One region of the Streptomyces sp. NPDC001443 genome, then DNA from elsewhere that is predicted to be linked to it. Evidence: riboswitches for the same ligand, from Rfam matches in the RefSeq annotation. Region 1 holds a riboswitch; the other holds the start of a gene.
What was found. A riboswitch is a leader RNA that binds a small molecule or an ion and turns the genes downstream of it on or off. The one in region 1 is predicted to bind cobalamin.

Region 2: linked by a shared signal. The riboswitch ahead of ACWC24_RS28115 (cobalamin biosynthesis protein) and the one ahead of ACWC24_RS09350 (CbtB domain-containing protein) in region 1 are both predicted to bind cobalamin.

The regions. Positions count from the first base shown of each region.
Region 1 covers NZ_JBSFIA010000006.1:44,512-49,078, reverse strand. The annotation lists gene ACWC24_RS09360 (lysylphosphatidylglycerol synthase domain-containing protein) at 1-665, shown strand, start outside; gene ACWC24_RS09355 (phosphatase PAP2 family protein) at 855-1,460, shown strand; cobalamin riboswitch at 1,510-1,662, shown strand; gene ACWC24_RS09350 (CbtB domain-containing protein) at 1,699-1,920, shown strand; gene ACWC24_RS09345 (CbtA family protein) at 1,940-2,695, shown strand; gene ACWC24_RS09340 (histidine phosphatase family protein) at 2,844-3,434, opposite strand; gene ACWC24_RS09335 (oxygenase MpaB family protein) at 3,747-4,567, shown strand, end outside.
Region 2 covers NZ_JBSFIA010000031.1:19,526-24,092, reverse strand. The annotation lists gene ACWC24_RS28120 (cobyric acid synthase) at 1-884, opposite strand, end outside; gene ACWC24_RS28115 (cobalamin biosynthesis protein) at 881-1,825, opposite strand; cobalamin riboswitch at 1,927-2,072, opposite strand; gene ACWC24_RS28110 (hypothetical protein) at 2,251-2,472, opposite strand; gene ACWC24_RS28105 (anion permease) at 2,508-3,767, opposite strand; gene ACWC24_RS28100 (class II aldolase/adducin family protein) at 4,074-4,567, shown strand, end outside.

The sequences.
Region 1 (4,567 bases):
CGTCCGCCGCCAACCATCTCCTCCCGGCCGGGGCCGGGGCGACCCTGGTCAACCTGCGCTTCCTGACCCGGTGCGGGCTGTCCGCGACCCGTTCGGCGACCGCGCTCGCGGTGAAGGCGGCGGCCGGCGGGCTGGTCCGCTGCGTGCTGGGCCTGACCCTGCTGCTGACCTCGCCGGACACCGTACGGGTGCCGGCGCGCGTGCCGCAGGGGCTGGTGCTGCTGCTGCCGGTGGCGGCCGGGGCCGTGGTGCTGGCCGTCGCGGCGAGCGCCCGGCTGCGGCGTGCCGTGGGCCGGGCTCTCGCGGAGGTGCGGGAGGTGCACCGGTCCCGGGCGCGGGCCTGGGCGCTGTGGGGCGGCTCGACCGCGTTCGCGCTGCTGCACGCCGGGGTGGTCGTCGCCGTCGTCCACGCGCTCGGCCTCGGGCTGTCCACGGGCCATGTGGTCATGGCGTACCTCGTCGCCAGCGGTGCGGCCGCGCTGCTGCCCACGCCCGGCGGTCTCGGTTCCCTGGACGCCGCGCTCGCCCTGGCTCTCACCGCGGACGGGGCGCCGGGACGGGCGGCGATCTCGGCCGTCCTCGGCTACCGCCTGCTCACCGCGTGGCTGCCGATGGCTCCCGGCCTGCTGGTCCTGCTCCTGCTCGCACGGCGCTCGGCACTCTGAGGGCGCCCGGCCCGTCGGGTCCGGTTTCTCCCGCTCCCGCCCGTCGCGGGAACGCCTCACCCTCCCTGATCGTCTACAGTGTCGTAGACCGACTACACGTCTGTAGTCGACTGCTGTGGACGTGTCGGACTCCGGCCGGACGCCTGGTGTCCCGCAGTCCACGGGGTGCGAAGGGAAGAACTCATGCCGATGAACACCGCTTTCGGCGGCGCGTCGATGGACGGCTCCGCCTACCGGGACGTGGTCGGTCTCGCGGGGCGTTCGCCCGGATGGCTGGACACCGCGGTGTCGGCGTGGTCGACGTACGGACTCGCCCTGTTCGCCGTCCTGATGGTCGTCGGCTGGTGGCGGGCCCGGCGCGAGGGGGCCGCGCGGACGGTGACGGCCCTGGCCGTGCCGGTGGTCGCGGTGCTGGCCTACGGCGTGGACTCCGTGCTGAAGCTGCTGGTCCGCGAGACCCGGCCGTGCCTGACGCTGCACGTGCGCACCCTGGAGACGTGTCCGGCACCCGGTGACTGGTCGTTCCCCAGCAACCACACGGTGATCGCCGCCGCGTGCGCCGTGGCCCTGCTGTCCGTCTCGCGCCGGCTGGGCGCGGTGGCGGTCGTGGCCGCGCTGGCGATGGGCGTGTCCCGGGTCTGGGTCGGCGTGCACTATCCGCACGACGTGGTCGCGGGAATCCTCGTCGGCGGACTCGTCGCCCAGGGCCTCATGACCTTGGTGCGGCGCCGGGCGGACACGCTGGCGCGCCTGCTGACAGCCACTCCGCTGCGCCCGCTGCTGCCCGCCTCCTGACGCTGGGCGTCCCAAGTAGGCACGGGATCACCCCTGCTGACGCGCTATTGGCCCTGCATACGACACACGGTACTGTCGTTCTGATACGACGACGGGATCACGGAAGCCGGTGAGAATCCGGCACGGTCGCGCCACTGTGGACGATGCCTCCTCGACGGGGCGCATCGCGAGTCAGACCCGGGGCCGTCGTCCTGTGCACCACCGAGATGGGACGCGAACTCCCAGAGGAGGCCCTGCCATGGCGCAGCACGTCGCTCAGCCGACCGCCACCACCCCCGTCGTCACCGGCAAGCTGCCGTTGAAGGACATTGCCCCCTGGGCGGTCTTCTTCGGCATCCTGATGCTGGTCCTGCTGTACTTCGTCGGCGCCGAGCAGGGCGCCACCTCCGTCGTCTCCGGCGAGGACGTCCACGAGTGGGTGCACGACGCCCGCCACCTGCTCGGCTTCCCCTGCCACTGACGAGGGGCGCCGAACTCCCGTGAACTCCGCAACAGTGAGAAACCTGCTCGTGCGGGGCATGCTCGCCGGCCTCGAGGTCGGCGTGCTCGCCCTGATCGTCGCCTACTTCCTCGGTGAGCCGAGCGTGGACAGCGCGATCGGCTTCGAGGAGGCGCACGCGCACGCCCACGAGCACGAGGTCGAACTCGTCTCCCGCAGCCTCCAGTCCACCGCCGGCCTCGCCACCGGCGTGCTGATCTACGGCGTGGCGTTCGGCGGCATCGCCGCCCTCGCCTTCTGCTTCGCCCTCGGGCGCGTCGGCCGCTTCGGCCCCCGCGCCACCGCGCTGCTGCTGTCGGGGACCGCGCTGCTCGCCGTCTACGTCGTGCCGTTCCTGAAGTACCCCGCCAACCCGCCGTCGGTCGGCGACCCCGACACCATCGGCAAGCGCACCACGCTGTACTTCCTGATGATGGTCCTCAGCGTGCTCCTCGCGGTCGCCGCGGTGATCGCGGGCAAGCGGCTCGCACCGAGACTGGGCACCTGGTACGCCACCGTCGTCGCCGTCCTCGGCTTCATCGCCGTGATCGGCCTGGCGTACGCGTTCCTGCCCGTCGTCAACGAGGTCCCGGCGGACTTCCCGGCCACCCTGCTGTGGCGGTTCCGGCTCTCCGCCCTCGCCATCCAGGCCACGCTGTGGGCGGGCTTCGGCCTCGTCTTCGGCGAACTGGCCGAGAGACTGCTGCACCCGAAGCCCGCACGGGTCGCCGCGGGTTCGGCGGTGACCGCCCCGTAGCGACCCCGTCGTCACGCCGAGAGGGCCCGCGGATCCGTCCGCGGGCCCTCTCGGCGTCAGTGACGTGTGCGTCCGGTGACCCGTGCATGCGGTGGCGTGTGCTGTCGGTGATGCGCCGAGGGCGATGCGCCGCGGGTGAGGTGCGCGGTCAGTCCTGCGGGCCGGCCGTCACAGGACCTAGCGGCCGGCCGAGCCGGAGGTTCCAGCGGTGCGCGCGTCCGGTGAGCTCGGTCGCCGTCAGCGGCGGCACGTCGAGGCGCCAGAAGGCGGCCTCGGGAGCCGCCAACGCATGGATCACCGCGGCCCGTACGATCTCCGGCTCCACCACGGCCAGCACCCTGCCGTCGCTTCCCGCCGACGCCTCCAGCCAGCGGGCGACCCGATCGCATACGTCCCGCACCGACTCCCCGCCGTGCGGAGCGGCCCCCGGGTCGGACAGCCAGCGCGCCAGCTCCTGCGGCTCCGCGGCGGCGACCTCGTCGAGGGTCAGGCCACGCCAGCGCCCCATGTCCCCGCCCGCGAGCGCCGGTTCGCCGGTCGCGTCGAGACCCAGTTCCGCGGCCGTCCGGCGGCAGCGCACGCTCGGTGAGGCGAGGACGCGGACGGCCGGCGGCAGGGAGCCGGCCGCCGCCCGGGCCCGCGCGGCACCGCGGTCGTCGATCGGGTCACCGTCGTCGAAACGAGCCCGGCGCAGCGACGAACTCGTCGCGGGCGTGATGAAGGTGACACGGCTCGTCACGTGGTCGCTCCTCCTGTGCGGATCCCGGACTGCCGGTCCGGGGCCCATGAGGGTATCCGGCCCGGCGTACCGGCCGTCGGCGCCGACGGCCACGGTGAAGTGCCGCCCGCCGCCCGCCGCCCGTCGCGCGCCGCCTGTCACCCGCTGCCCGTCAGCGCCCTCGGTCACCACCATTGCCGACCGCTACGCACCTCGCTATGTTAATCGAAAATCACATCTGCGCGACAAGGTTCATCGCGTGTTGATCGTGCAACTGGCAAGTCTGCGACGGAACTTGTAATCATCTGACCCATCAGGGAAGCAGGTAAGTCAATGGAGAACCTCAGCAGGCGCAAGGCTCTGTCACTCGGTGTCGCGCTCGGTCTCGTGGGTGTGACCGGCCCCGCCCGGGCCTGGGCGTCGACGGGCTCGGTGTCCGCGGCCGCCGCCGGAACCGGCCCGGAGTGGATCTGGGACAGCCTGGCGGACCCTCTGATGGCTTCGATGCTCGACAACGGACACGTGCCGACGATCAACACGGCCTGGGCGTCGTGGGTGAACAACAACGACCCGCTGCCCGGCGGCGTACCGGCCGAGTTCACCGCGTACCTGCAACAGGTCAACGTGCTGCCCACCTGGGCCGACCCCGCCAAGCTGGCCCGTGCCGCCGACTTCAACCGGCGCAGGGACACGTACCTGTTCATGCTGTACGGCCTCGGCAGCGGAATCATGAGCACCGTGATCCCGCGCGAGGCGAGGAGCGTCTACTGGTCCGCGGGCGGCGCCAACATGCAGGACCGCGCCGCCAAGACGTTCACGTTCGGCTACGACCTGTCCCAACTGGGAGCCTTCCAGCCGACGGGCCAGTTCGTCGTCACCGCCAACAAGACCCGCGTGGTGCACGCGGCGGTGCGTCACCTGCTGCCGCAGTCGCCGCACTGGAAGGCGGTCACCGACGAGACCACCCCGATCAGCGCCGCCGACATCCTGGTCACCTTCCACAGCCTGGGCACCTACGTGCACCGCAAGCTGCTCGACTGGAAGATCCCGTTCCCGGCCGCGGACCAGGAGGCCTTCCTGCACTCGTGGCAGGTCGCCGTCCATCTGCTCGGTGTGCCGGACGAGCACATCCCCCAGACCTGGGCGGCCGCCGA
Region 2 (4,567 bases), on a different contig from region 1:
GCGTCCACATCCGTGAAGTTGGACATGAGCGGGACCGCGCAGACGGCGACCCGCAGGACGTCCTCGCCGACGGGGGCGGCGACGGCCGACTCCCGGACGGCACCGCGCAGGGAGACGCGCAGTCCGTCCTCCTCGTCGATGCCGAGGCCGTGCCGGAAGGGCAGTACGCCGTACGTCCGCCGCCCGGTGAGGCCGTGCAGCATGTCGAGTCCGGGTTCGAGCAGGGAGACGTCGCCCCGGAACTTGTTGACGAGGAACCCGGCGACCAGTTCCTGGTCCTCGGGCGAGAGCAGGGCGACCGTGCCGAAGAAGGAGGCGAAGACACCGCCGCGGTCGATGTCGCCGACGACGAGGACGGGCAGCCGCGCGTTGCGGGCGACGCCCATGTTCACGATGTCGGTCCGGCGCAGGTTGATCTCGGCCGGACTGCCGGCCCCTTCGCAGATCACCGCGTCGTACGTGCCCCGCAGCTCGGCGAGGCAGTCGAGGACGGTGCCCAGCAGCGCTTCCTGCCGCCCGCCGCGCAGCCGGTTCCCGGGGGACGAGCCGGAGGAGCCTTCGGACCCCCCGAAGAACCCGCGCGCGCTCATCTCGCCCACCGGCCTGCCCATGAGGACGACCTGGCTGCTGCGGTCGCTGCCGGGCTTGAGCAGCACGGGGTTCATCAGCGCGGTCGGCTCGATCCGGCAGGCCTGGGCCTGCATGGCCTGGGCCCGTCCGATCTCCGCGCCCTCGCGGGTCACGAACGAGTTGAGGGACATGTTCTGCGCCTTGAAGGGCGCGACCTTGACGCCCTGGCGCACCAGCCACCGGCAGATCCCCGCGGTGACGACGCTCTTGCCGGCGTCGGAGGTGGTGCCGGCGACCAGGAGACCACCGTTCATGAGTCACGTTCCTTCACGAGGAGCCGCGCGGCGGCGCAGACGCCGAGCGCGAGCCAGCCGACGCGCCGGGACAGCCGTACCGCCCGGTCGATGTCCGAGACACGGACGGCCCGTCCGTGGGCGCCGTTGAGCACGGGCCGGTGCTCGACCCGCCCGGCGTAGGAGAGGGTCCCGCCGAGCCGTACGCCGAGGGACCCGGCGAACGAGGCCTCCACGGGACCGGCGTTGGGACTGGGGTGCCTGGCGGCGTCGGCGCGCCAGGCCCGTACGGCCCCGCGCGGATCGTCGCCGGCCAGGGTCGCGAGGGCGGCCGTGAGGCGGGCCCCCGGCCAGCCGGCGGCGTCGTCGAGCCGGGCCGAGGCCCATCCGTAGCGGCGGTGGCGGGGCGACTTGTGGCCGACCATGGCGTCGAGGGTGTTCACGGCGCGGAAGCCGAGCAGCCCCGGCACCCCGCCGACGGCTCCCCACACCAGCGCGCCGACGACGGCGTCGGAGGTGTTCTCGGCGACCGACTCGACGACCGCTTGGGCTACGCCGTCCGCGTCGAGGGCCTGGGGGTCCCGGCCGCACAGATGCGGCAGCCGGGCGCGGGCGCCCGCGACGTCCCCGGCCTCCAGGGCGCGCCCGATGGCGCGGGCCTCCCGGGCGAGCGAGGTGCCCCCGACGACGGCCCAGGTGGCGGCGGCGGTGAGGGCCACGGAGGCGGCGCCGGAGGTACGTACGGCGCGGGCGGCCACGACCCCGAGCGCCACGGCGCCGCCGGCGCACACCACGGTGTGCAGCGCGCCCTGTCCTCGATGGTCCCGCCACAACGCCTGTTCCACGGCCGCGGCCGCGCGCCCGAACAGCGCGACCGGGTGTCCGCGGCGTGGATCGCCGAGGAACAGGTCGCCCAGGAGGCCCGCGGTGGCGCCGTACGCGAAGACGCGATCGGCACGCACCGGCTCAGCCGATCGTGGCGGTACCGGGCAGTGACCTGGTGCTGAGACTCAATCGGCAGCCGAGCATGGCGACATGTCCTCACTCAGGGTGTCCACGCCCTGGTTCGACGAGACCGACGGCGAGAGTTCCTGGCTCCCGGGGATTGCTACCCCGGTCACAGTGGCGGGACCGCGCCGGATTCGCACCGGCTTCCTCATGTGTCGTCGTAGATGGCTCCGGAAGTCCACCACGGGCCCTGAAGGGCCGTCAACCTGCTCTTGACCTGGGACGGAGGAGTGTGTGAAGCCCCACACACGGCGGGCGGCGGGATGGGCGGGTGACGAGTGGGAAGCGCGGGCGACGGGATGGGCGGGCAACGGCGAGGGCGGGAAGAACCCGTGGGTTCTTCCCGCCCTTGGTGAACGGTGTGCCGGATGGCGGCGGTTCAGGCGACGATCAGCCAGATCCCGTAGCCCACCGCGGCCGCGCAGGCCGCGAAGCACGCGTACGCGCCCGTCACCGCGAGCGCGGCGCCGCCGCCCTGCGCGGAGGCCCGCTCCTGGCGGGAGAGACCCATGATGCCGAGGGTGAACAGGGCCACGAGGCCCACGGTGGCCACGAGGCTGACGCCGAACACGGAGCCCAGGGCTGCCCAGTCGATGTTCATACCGATGCTTCCTTACTTAACCGGGTGCGCGGGGCTCAGGCGGCGGTCGGCGGGACCGACGCCGTCGCCGGGTCGACGGTGACCATCGGGGCGGCGGCCGGGGAGGGGATGGTGGCCGTGAGGTTCTCGGTCACCGTGCCCGTGGGGGGCGGGGCCACCATGGCGATCGCCTGGGTCACCACGCCGGCCGGCTCCTCGGAGGCGGTGACGCTGTTGTGGTCGACGGTCTCGCGCCGGGAGACCTTCCAGATCGCGGCGCTGGCGGCGATCAGGAAGACGGCGACGGCCGCGGTGCCCCAGTCGCCCAGGTTCGTCACGGACTCGGCGAGCGCGCCGACCAGGCCGGCGGCCGGCAGGGTCAGGCCCCAGGCGACGAACATGCGGGTCGCGGTGGACCAGCGAACGACTCCGCCCTTGCGGCCGAGGCCCGCGCCCATCACGGAGCCGGAGACGGCGTGCGTGGTGGAGAGGGAGAAGCCGAGGTGGGAGGAGGCCAGGATGACCGTCGCGGCGCTGGTCTGGGCGGCGAAGCCCTGCTGCGGCTGGAGGTCGGTCAGGCCCTTGCCCATCGTGTGGATGATGCGCCAGCCGCCCAGGGAGGTGCCGAGCGCGATGGCGAGACCGGCGGAGAGGATGACCCAGACCGGCGGGTTGGAGCCGGGCGCGATGGCGCCGCCGGCGACCAGGGCGAGGGTGATGATGCCCATCGTCTTCTGGGCGTCGTTGGTGCCGTGGGCCAGGGAGACCAGGCCGGCCGAGGCGATCTGGCCGGTGCGGTAGCCCTTCGCGGCGGCCTTGCTGTCGGCCTTCTTGCCCAGGGTGTAGGAGAAGCGGGTGGCCAGCATCGAGGCGACGCCCGCCACGATCGGGGCCGCGACGGCGGGGATGAGGACCTTGGTGACCAGCACGTCGCCGTGGACGGCGCCCACGCCGGCCGAGGCGACGGTGGCGCCGATCAGACCGCCCATGAGGGCGTGCGAGGAGCTGGACGGCAGGCCCACCAGCCAGGTCAGCAGATTCCAGAGGATCGCGCCGACCAGGGCGGCGAAGATGACCTCGGGTCGGATGCCGGTCTCGTCGACGAGACCCTTGGAGATCGTGTTGGCGACCTCCACGGAGAGGAAGGCGCCCACGAGGTTGAGGACGGCCGACATGGCCACCGCAACCTTGGGCTTGAGCGCACCGGTCGAGATGGTCGTGGCCATCGCGTTGGCGGTGTCGTGAAAACCGTTCGTGAAATCGAACGCGAGTGCAGTTACCACCACAATCGCGAGGATCAGCGAGAAGTTTTCCATTTACCCAGGCAATCGTTCGAAGTCGTTGGTGCGATGAACGTAAGTAACCTGGGTGAACGGAAGGTGAACTGGGACGGGCTTTGTGGTGTCACCAACAGGAGAATGATCCTCCGCTTGGTGCTACTGATACGTACCCCGCATGACCGGTCACCCCAGGTGAGCGGCCTGGAGCCGCGATCCCGCCGGACCGCTTGCCGGGATTCCGCCTCTCGGCGGGTCGTCACCGCCGTCGTATGCCGACGGGCCCGAAACGGCTACGCTGCGTGACCGGCGGCCGGCCGGTGGCGCGCCTGGCAGGATCGCGGCATGAGTGAGCGACGACACGGCGGGCGGGGCGAGCGAGGCGCCCGGGACATCAAAGGCATACGGAGCGAACCGGGCGGCCGGGGTGTGGGCGAGGACGAGGCGCGTGCCTGGGACGCGCTGGTCGGGACGGCCCGCCGGACCGTCTCCGACGGACTGGTCGTCGGCACCTCGGGCAACGTCTCCGTCCGGGTCGGGGACACCGTGCTGGTCACGCCGTCCGGCGTGCCCTACGACCGGCTGACACCGGACGACATCACCGGGGTCGACCTGGCGGGCCGGCGGGTGCTCGGCAGCCTCGTCCCGACCAGCGAACTGCCCATGCACCTCGCCGTCTACCGCGCCTGCGACGCCCGGGCCGTGGTGCACACCCACGCCGTGCACGCCACGGCCGTCTCCACGCTCGTCCCCGAACTCCCGACGATCCACTACATGGCCGCGGCCCTCGGCGGACCCGTCCGGGTCGCCCCCTACGCGCCCTACGGCTCCGAGCGGCT